Regions from separate parts of the Kitasatospora sp. NPDC059812 genome, predicted to be linked through region 2. Evidence: riboswitches for the same ligand, from Rfam matches in the RefSeq annotation. Region 2 holds a riboswitch; the other holds the start of a gene.
What was found. A riboswitch is a leader RNA that binds a small molecule or an ion and turns the genes downstream of it on or off. The one in region 2 is predicted to bind cobalamin.
Positions count from the first base shown of each region.

Region 1: it holds a riboswitch for cobalamin, as region 2 does, so the genes downstream of both, ACFV6D_RS25615 (ribonucleoside-diphosphate reductase subunit alpha) here and ACFV6D_RS21860 (prenyltransferase/squalene oxidase repeat-containing protein) in region 2, are expected to answer to the same signal.

Region 1 covers NZ_JBHWIO010000057.1:39,891-44,438, reverse strand. Annotated here, with positions in the region: gene ACFV6D_RS25625 (glycoside hydrolase family 26 protein) at 56-1,510, opposite strand; gene ACFV6D_RS25620 (hypothetical protein) at 1,651-2,820, opposite strand; cobalamin riboswitch at 3,086-3,228, shown strand; gene ACFV6D_RS25615 (ribonucleoside-diphosphate reductase subunit alpha) at 3,420-4,548, shown strand, end outside.
Region 2 covers NZ_JBHWIO010000043.1:46,630-51,177, reverse strand. Annotated here, with positions in the region: gene ACFV6D_RS21865 (flagellar hook-length control protein FliK) at 1-138, opposite strand, end outside; gene ACFV6D_RS21860 (prenyltransferase/squalene oxidase repeat-containing protein) at 169-1,242, opposite strand; cobalamin riboswitch at 1,342-1,482, opposite strand; gene ACFV6D_RS21855 (enoyl-CoA hydratase) at 1,550-2,326, opposite strand; gene mmsB (3-hydroxyisobutyrate dehydrogenase) at 2,323-3,246, opposite strand; gene ACFV6D_RS21845 (enoyl-CoA hydratase/isomerase family protein) at 3,243-4,316, opposite strand; gene ACFV6D_RS21840 (acyl-CoA dehydrogenase family protein) at 4,316-4,548, opposite strand, start outside.

The sequences.
Region 1 (4,548 bases), on a different contig from region 2:
CGCGGCGACCGGCTCGGCGGACGCACGGGGCGGCTCGACGAACGCGCGGGGCGGCTCAACGGACGTGCAGGCCGCCCCAGTCGACGTTCGCGCCGAACGGGCCGGCGCCGCCGGTGAGCGCCAGCGGGCTGTGGTAGGTGGCGTTGACGTCCGCGCCGGAGTTGCGCGGCTGGTCCGGCGTCAGGTTGTCCGAGGTGAGCGACTGCCCCCAGACCGTCCAGATCGTCCAGGGCGTGCGCCGCAGCGTGTCCGGCTGGCGGGAGTTGACCGGGACGGCGAAGGACTCGGCCAGGATCCGCGGCTTGCCGTAGGCCGCGAGCCCGTCGTAGTACCGCTTGGTCCACACCTCGCCGGTGCCGATCGGGTGCGCGGGGCTGCCGCTGTAGTCGTCCACCCCGACCACGTCGACGTACTGGGAGCCCGGGTAGTAGTCCCACGGGTCCGCGCCGGGGGCTCCGTCCCAGGACACCGGCGTCCAGACGAACAGCAGGTTGTGCAGGCCCCTGGTCTCCACCAGGTAGCGGTAGGTGATCCGCCACAGCGCCTGGTAGTCGGCCGGCTTCTGGCCCGACCACCAGAACCTGCGGGCGCAGTCCTGCACGTTCATCTCGTGGTACGGGCGCAGCAGCACCGGCACGTCGTGGGCGGCCAGGTACTCCAGGTGGTCGGCCAGGTAGGACAGGTCGGTCATCAGCGCGCGGTACTCGGGGGTGTCGTGCGCGCTGTCGACGACGCGGCCGAACCAGCCCTTGTCCTTCGCGGCCGGGGAGTTCGAACAGAGCACCTGCTCGAAGGACTTGACGTCCGAACCGGGGTAGGGCTGGTGGAAGGACATGCCGACGATCCCGGCCGGCCCCCCGCCGTTGTCGGGCAGTTCGGTGGTGGTGCCGTCGCAGTTGTGCTGGACACCGGCCGTGCCGTAGCTGCCGTCGTCGGCGCGCGGGTGGCCGGACCAGACGGCGGAGAGCAGGTCGACGGCGTCGTCGGTGTACTGCCAGCCGGCCCGGCAGGTGGGCCACCGGCCGGCCGAGTAGGAGCGCGGGTCGCCGACACCCCAACCGGTCTGGCCGTAGCCGGGGCCGAGGTCGGTCTCGACGAAGCCGGGCAGCTTGCCGGTGAGGTCGGCGGCCTTCTTGTAGTAGTAGCCGACCTGCTTGGTGCCGCGGTAGTCGCCGTACTCGGGGTTGTTGCGCTCGTTGTGCGCCTCGACGTGCTGGCCGATCACCGTCCCGCCGCTCTGCCCGGTGCGGGCCTGCCCCTCCAGGTCGGCGAGCAGCTGCTGGACGGCCCGGGCGTTCGGCGAGGCCTGCGGGTCCCGGGCGAGCAGGTCCCGGCCGACCTCCGGCGGCAGGGTACGGCCGGAGAAACCGACCGCCACCGGGACGCGGGCGGGCTGTTCGCCGTCGGCCCGGCCGTCGCGCTGCAACAGCGCCACGGCGCCCGCGGCCACCACGACCCCGGCCGCGGCCAGGACGGCGGGCTTGCCGCGCAGGGCTCTGGGCAGGGCCACGGACCGCTCCTCCGGTTGCTCGCCGGCACCGGCCCAGGCGGACACAACCGGAACACTCGTGCGAATGACTGCCCCGAGAGCCTGCCACACTCCCCCGGCCCCGGCGAGCGAACCCGCCGGGGCCGGGGTGTCACGGCGGATCAGCCGGCCGCGGCGGCTCCCGGCGCACCCGGCGCGGCCGCGGACGCGGCCTTGGCGCGCTGGAGCAGCTGGCCCTTCACGTGCTCGCCGAAGCCGGCGGCCGCCGCGGTGGCGGCGGCGTCAGCGGTGTCGCCGCCCTTCGCCGAGCCCTCGACCGTGAAGTAGGCGTACCGGCCCAGGGTGTTGTGCGTGTTGGTGCAGCCCGGCGTGGCGCAGAAGGCCGGCGCGCCCGGCGCGACGGCGCCCTTGAGGTGGCCGGTGTAACTCTTCATCGAGGTCTCGGCCTGGATCTTGTGGTCGAAGACCGCGACGCCGACGGTCACCGCGCTGTCGCCGGAGACGTAGGTCGCCCGGAGCACCTTCTGGCAGCCCTGGTCACCGAGGACCTTGCCGAGCCCGCCGGTCGTCGAGTTCCCGTCCCAGCAGGGCGAGTCCAGCGAGACGAAGGTCCGGTTCCAGGTGGCGCCGTTGACCGTCACCTGGAGTGCGGAGAACAGCGCCCCCGCGTCCTGTGGTGCCGGGTCGGTGGCGGCCTCCCAGATCGGCTTCGACGGGTCGTCCGGCGCGCCGCCCGGGGTGCCGGCGGCACTTGGCGCGGCACTCTGGGCGGCACTCGGTGCGGCACTCGGCGCGGCGGAGGACGGCCGGTTGGAGGCCGAGGCGGTCGGCCCGGCGGTCGGCTTGTCGCCGTCGCCCTTCGTCAGCAGCACCGTCCCGCCCGCGACCAGGCCGCCGACCAGGACGACCGCGACCGCCACGCCGAGGGCCCGCAACCGGCGGCGGCGCTTGTCGTCCGCCGCGTTGCGGTCCGCCAGCGCCTGCCAGTTCGGCTCGGCGCGCTGCGGCGCCTGGGGCTGCGGGTGCGCCTGCGGGTGTCCTTGGGGATGCGCCTGGGGATGCGGCTGGGGGTTCGGCTGCCACTGCGGCGGCAGCTGCTGCCCTGGTTGGCCCGGCGGCGGCAGTGGAGGCTGCCCCGGCGGGCCGGGCTGCGCCACCGGCTGCGCGGGCGGCACCGGAGGCCCGTACGAGGCCGGCGGCGGCCCGAAGCCCCCGCTCGGCGGCAACACCGGACCGGGCACCACCGGCGGCTGCTGACCGTGCGCGTCCCCCGGCCCGGTGGGAGGCGTTCCCTGCGGACCCTGCCCGGGTGCGCCAGTTCCGTCGCTCACGCGCCCCCTCGCTTCGCTCGATGATCGCTTCGCGAAACGCGCCCCTCGGCGCTTCGCTCGCTCATGCGCCCAGATCGTAGGGCATGCCCCCGCCAGCCGGTCCGCCCGGTGACCGTTCCGTATCGAAACCAGGACGCCGGAGCCCGGAACCAGGGCCCCGGGAGCCCGGATCCGAGGCGCCCCAAGGCCACGACCCGCCCCCTCCCAGCACCCCCGGTTATCGCGCCGACACACCGCGCCGTACTACATGTGGGGTCGCATCAGAGAGACACCACAAGATGTATGCTCAATCCTGCTGTCGATGCAGGGGAACCCGGTGCGAATCCGGGACTGCCCCGCAGCGGTGAGCGGGCGGCTCCAGCAGCCGCACCGCGAGTCCGAGTACCTGCCGACGGTGTGCGCACGGGCCCTCCCGCAGAGGCCGCGCCAGCACGAGAACTACCTTCCGGGCCTCGCGGGCGGGCCGGGGACGCCACTGTCGCGCGACGCTTTCTGCGTACGTGCCGTGCTCCCCTGCCCCGAACGGCCCGGTACCCCCCGATCACCGCCGCCGATCGCCGCCAGGAGAGAGCGCCTTGACCACCGCTGCCTCAGCCACCCTGCCCGCCCAGGGCACCGGCCCCGCCCCCACCGACCCGACGGTCTCCGACCCCGGCGGCGCGCTCCTTCGGCTGCTCACCGACCGCAGCGTCGATCTCCCCCAGGTGGACCCCGGCCATGTCGCCGCCGCCGCGCTGCGCGGCCGCCACGCCGGCTCGGACTTCGCCGAGCTGCGCGGGCTGGCCGTGGACGCCGCCGCGTCGATGATCGCCGAGGACCCCCAGTACTCGAAGCTGGCCGCCCGGCTGCTCGCCCTGGAGATCGTCGACGAGGCGAACAGCCAGGGCTCGCGCTCCTTCGCCGCCTCGATCGCCGTCGGCCACGACGAGGGCCTGATCGGTGACACCACCGCCGCCTTCGTCGCCAAGCACGCCGCCGCCCTGGACGCCTTGATCGACGCGCACGGCGACGACCGCTTCGAGTACTTCGGCCTGCGCACCGTGCAGTCCCGCTACCTGCTGCGCCACCCGATCACCCGCAAGGTCATCGAGACCCCGCAGCACTTCCTGCTCCGCGTCGCCTGCGGCCTGGCGGTCGGCGACAGCGAGCAGTCCGTGCGCGAGGTCGCCGAGCTGTACGGCCTGATGAGCCGGCTGGAGTACCTGACCTCCTCGCCGACCCTGTTCAACTCCGGCACCCGGCACCCGCAGATGTCGAGCTGCTACCTGCTCGACTCCCCGCTGGACAACCTGGACTCGATCTACAACCGCTACGCGCAGATCGCCCGGCTGTCCAAGCACGCCGGCGGCATCGGCCTGTCCTACTCGCGCATCCGCTCGCGCGGCAGCCTGATCCGCGGCACCAACGGCAAGTCCAACGGCATCGTCCCGTTCCTGCGCACCCTCGACTCCTCGGTCGCCGCCGTCAACCAGGGCGGCCGCCGCAAGGGCGCGGCCTGCGTCTACCTGGAGACCTGGCACGCCGACATCGAGGAGTTCCTGGAGCTCCGCGACAACACCGGCGAGGAGGCGCGGCGCACCCACAACCTCAACCTGGCGCACTGGATCCCGGACGAGTTCATGCGCCGGGTCAACGCCAACGAGGACTGGTCGCTGTTCTCCCCCGCCGACGTGCCCGAGCTCGTCGACCTGTGGGGCTCCGACTTCGACGAGGCCTACCGCAAGGCCG
Region 2 (4,548 bases):
GCCGTCGCAGGCGGCGGCCTGTGCCTGCGGGGCCTGGACGGCGGAGGCGCCGAGCAGGCCGGCGGTGAGGGCAGCGGCGGCGGCGATCGAGCCGAGGGTGCGGCGGGCCGGGCGCGCGGGCGCCAGGGTGTCGGTCATCGGAGCTCTCCTCGCGGGGTCAGCGGGTGGTCAGCGGGTGGTCGCCGGGCAGGCCGGCACGGGCGCGTCCGGGCGGGCACCGGCGGCGGAGAGGGTGGCCAGCGGGGTGCCGGCCAGGCCGAGGACGGCCTGCGCGGTGGCCCGGGCGCCGGTGGCCGGGTTGAAACCGGACGCGTCGTAGGCGACCGCCCCGCGCACGCCCGGGTCCGTGGCGCAGCCCTGCTGGAGCTTGACCAGGCTGCTCCAGCCCTTGAGGCCGGCCCCGAAGCGTCCGCCGGCCAGCAGTGCCTGCGTGGCGAGGCCGGTGGTGTTGGCGTTGGACGCGGCGGCCCCGACGGCCGCGAAGCCGCCGTCGGCGTTCTGGTGGGCGGTCAGCCAGCCGAGCCCGGCGTTGGCCTTGGCGGTGCGGCCGGTCGCGGCGAGGGCCTGTACGGCGAGCGCGGTGGCGTCCGGGTCGCTGGTGCAGGTGGCCTGGCCGAAGGAGACCGGGTAACCGCCTTCCGGGCACTGGCTGTTGGCGAGGAAGTCGACGGCCGCGGCCGGGGCGCCACCGGTCGTGCGGTGCAGGGCGATCAGGGCCAGGGACTGGCCGAAGGCGTTGCTGTAGTCGCCCCACTGCGAGCGGTCGGAGAACCGGCCGTCGGCGGTCTGGAGGGAGCGCAGCCGGGCGGGCAGGTCGACGCCGCCGAAGGCCGTCGGGTTCCCGCCGCGCACCTCGACGGCGAGCAGCAGCTTGGCGGTCGCCCCGGCGTAGGCCTCAGTGGTGCCGTCGCCGAGGTAGCCGCTGATGATCTCGGGCTTGGCCAGCCAGGCGGTGGCCTTCGCGGCGGCCTGGTCGGAGCTGCGCGAGGCGGCGAAGGCCAGTACGGCGTCGATGGTCAGGCCCTGGTCGGGGTAGGCGGTCCCGTTGAAGACGGACTCGAAGTGGTCGCCGTCGACGAGCTGGCGGGCGAGCCAGCCGCCGGCGGCGGCGTCGGGGCGGATCGTCGAGGACGAGGTCGCGGCGGCAGGCGTGGCGTGGGCGGCAGCGGCCGCCGGGAGGACGGTGGCGAGGGCGAGCGCGGGTATCGCGAGGAGGCGCAGGGGGCGTCGGAACGAGGGCACGGTGGGCCTTTCCGGGCCCGCACGCAGGGGCCCGGAGGACGGCGGCACCAGCCGGGGCAGCCCTCGGAGCTCCGGCCCGCAGACCACGACGGGAGGAGGGGACGACACACCTCCGCCGCCGGGTACTCGGGCTCGCCGCCGGCGTGGAGCCGGCGGCCTACCGTTGCGGGTCAGCGCCGGATTCGGACCGGACTTCCCCCAGCGGCGGAGTCACAACTTGACGGCTCATCATGGCGAGACGGAGAAGATCCGGTCAAGGGATCGTCCGTCACATCGCGCCACATCGCGCCGCGAACTGCTCGGACCGTCAGCGGTTGAGGAACTCCGGCGGGCGCTTCTCGGCGAAGGCCGCCATGCCCTCCTTCTGGTCCGCCGTGGCGAACGTGGCGTGGAACAGGCGCCGTTCGAAGCGCACGCCCTCGGCGAGCGTGGTCTCGTACGAGCGGTTGACGCTCTCCTTGAGCATGACCGCCGCCGGGGTGGACATCGCCGCGACGGTCTCGGCCACCGTCAGGGCCTCGGCCAGCAGCTGGTCCGCCGGGACGATCCGGGAGACCAGGCCGGCCCGCTCGGCCTCCTCGGCGCCCATCATCCGGCCGGTCAGGCAGAGCTCCATCGCCTTCGCCTTGCCGACCGCCCGGGTCAGCCGCTGCGAACCGCCGATGCCCGGGATGACACCGAGCTTGATCTCCGGCTGCCCGAACTTCGCGGTGTCCGCCGCCAGCAGGACGTCGCACAGCATCGCCAGCTCGCAGCCGCCGCCCAGCGCGTAGCCCGCCACCGCCGCCACGACGGGCTTGCGCAGCGCGGCGAAGCGGTCCCAGGCGGCGAACCAGTCGCCGAGGTAGGCGTCGACGAAGTCGAGGGACTGCATCTCCTTGATGTCGGCGCCGGCCGCGAAGGCCTTCTCCGAGCCGGTGATGACCAGGCAGCCGATCTCCGGGTCACGGTCGAACTCCGTTGCCGCCTGCACGACTTCGTTCATCAGGAGGGTGTTGAGCGCGTTGAGCGCCTTGGGCCGGTCGAGCGTGATCAGCCCCACCCGGCCCTTGCGCTCGACCAGGATCGTCTCGTAGCCGGTCACTTGCCGTCCTCCCTCAGGGTGGTGATGATCGCCGAGAAGTCCAGGCCGGCACCGCCGTCGGCCTGCGCGAAGTCCGCGTACAGCTGTGCCGCCCTGCGTCCGAGTTCGGTGGGCAGGCCGGCGGCCTCGGCGGCCCCGGCGGCGAGGCCGAGGTCCTTGGCCATCAGGGCGGCGGCGAACCCGGCCGCGTAGTCGCGGTTGGCCGGGCTGGTCGGCACCGGTCCGGGGACGGGGCAGTTGGTGGTGAGCGCCCAGCACTGGCCGGAGGCGGTCGAGGCGACGTCGTAGAGGGCCTGGTGGCTGAGCCCGAGGCTCTCCCCGAGCACGAAGGCCTCGCTGACCGCGATCATCGAGATGCCCAGGATCATGTTGTTGCAGATCTTCGCGGCCTGCCCCGCACCGGGGGGTCCGCAGTGCACGACCTTGCGGCCCATCGCCTCCAGCATGGGTCGGGCCGCCTCGAAGTCCGGCTCGGCGGCTCCGACCATGAAGGTGAGGCTCGCGGCCGTGGCACCGACCACCCCGCCGGAGACCGGCGCGTCCACGGCCCGGTGCCCGGCGTGCACGGCGAGGTCGTGCGCCGCCCGGGCGTCCGCGACGTCGATCGTGGAGCAGTCGACGAAGAGCGTTCCCGGGCGGGCGGCGGGCAGCAGGTCCGCGTAGGCGGCCAGCACGTGCCGGCCGGCCGGCAGCATGCTGATGACGACGTCGGCCTCCCGCACCGCCTCGGTCGCGGACCGCGCCGGACGGACGCCGTTCTCCGTCCGGGACGCCCGGCGCAGTGCCTCGGGCGCCAGGTCGTAGCCGGTCACGGTGTGTCCGGCCGTGGCGAGGTTGGCGGCCATCGGGCCGCCCATGTTGCCGAGTCCGATGAATCCGATGACTCCATTGAATCCGTTGAATCCGTTGCGGTGGGTCACCAGCGCTCCAGGGGTGTGGTGGGGGCCAGGCCGAGTTCCCGGTCGCCGAGCGGGGCGAAGTAGCGGGCCACCGTGGCGGGCTCGACGGCGCTCAGCGTCGACGGGTTCCACCGCGGGGAGCGGTCCTTGTCGATCACCTGGGCGCGGATCCCCTCGGCCAGGTCCGGCGTGGAGAGCGCCGCACAGGAGGTCCGGTACTCCTGGTCGAGGACGGCCTCCAGCGGGCCGAGGGTGCGGGCCCGGCGCAGGGCGGCGAGGGTGGCCTTCACGGCGGCGGGCGAGTTGGCGGCGATCCGGTCCGCGGCCTCCTTGGCCTCCGGTTCGCCGCTGTCCCGCAGGCGGTCGAGGATCTCCTCCACGGTGTCGGCCCCGTAGCAGTGGTCGATCCAGGCCCGCCGGCCGTCCAGCACGCCGGCCGGTGCGGGCCCGACGTTCCGTTCGAGGGCGTCGTGCACGGGGAGTTCGGCGAGGTCGTCCAGCAGCGCGGGCAGCCGCTCGGCCGGGACGAAGTGGTCGGCGAGGCCGCAGAGCAGCGCGTCACCGGCACCGACGGAGCCCGCGGTCAGGGCCAGGTGGGTACCCGACTCGCCGGGTGCGAGGGCGAGCAGGTAGGTGCCGCCGACGTCGGGGACGAAGCCGATGCCGGCCTCGGGCATGGCGATGCGTGTGGTCCCGGTGACGATCCGGACGCTGCCGTGGGCGGAGACCCCGACCCCGCCGCCCATCACGATGCCGCTCATGAGCGCGACGTAGGGCTTGGGGTAGCGGGCGATGCGGGCGTTGAGGCGGTACTCGTCGCGCCAGAACTCCTCCACCGCGCCCGGGTCCGCGCCGGTGGCGGCGCGGTGGATGGCGACGATGTCGCCGCCGGCGCAGAAGGCCCGCTCACCGGCGCCGGTGATGACCACGGTTTCGACCCGCTCGTCCTCCTCCCACGCGTCCAGGGCTTCGGAGATCCTTTGCACCATGCCGTGGGTGAGGGCGTTCAGGGCCGCGGGGCGGTTGAGGACGATCAGGCCGGCCCGGCCCTCGCGGTGGACCAGGACCTCGTCGAGGTCGTTCCCGGCCATCACGCGGCCCCGGTCAGGCCGCGGGCGACGATGACGCGCATGATCTCGTTGGTTCCTTCCAGGATCTGGTGCACCCGCAGGTCGCGGACGATCTTCTCGATGCCGTACTCGGCCAGGTAGCCGTAGCCGCCGTGCAGTTGGAGCGCCTGGTTGGCGACCTCGAAGCCGGTGTCGGTGGCGTGCCGCTTGGCCATCGCGCACAGCTCCGGCGCTCTGGGGTCCCCCCGGTCCA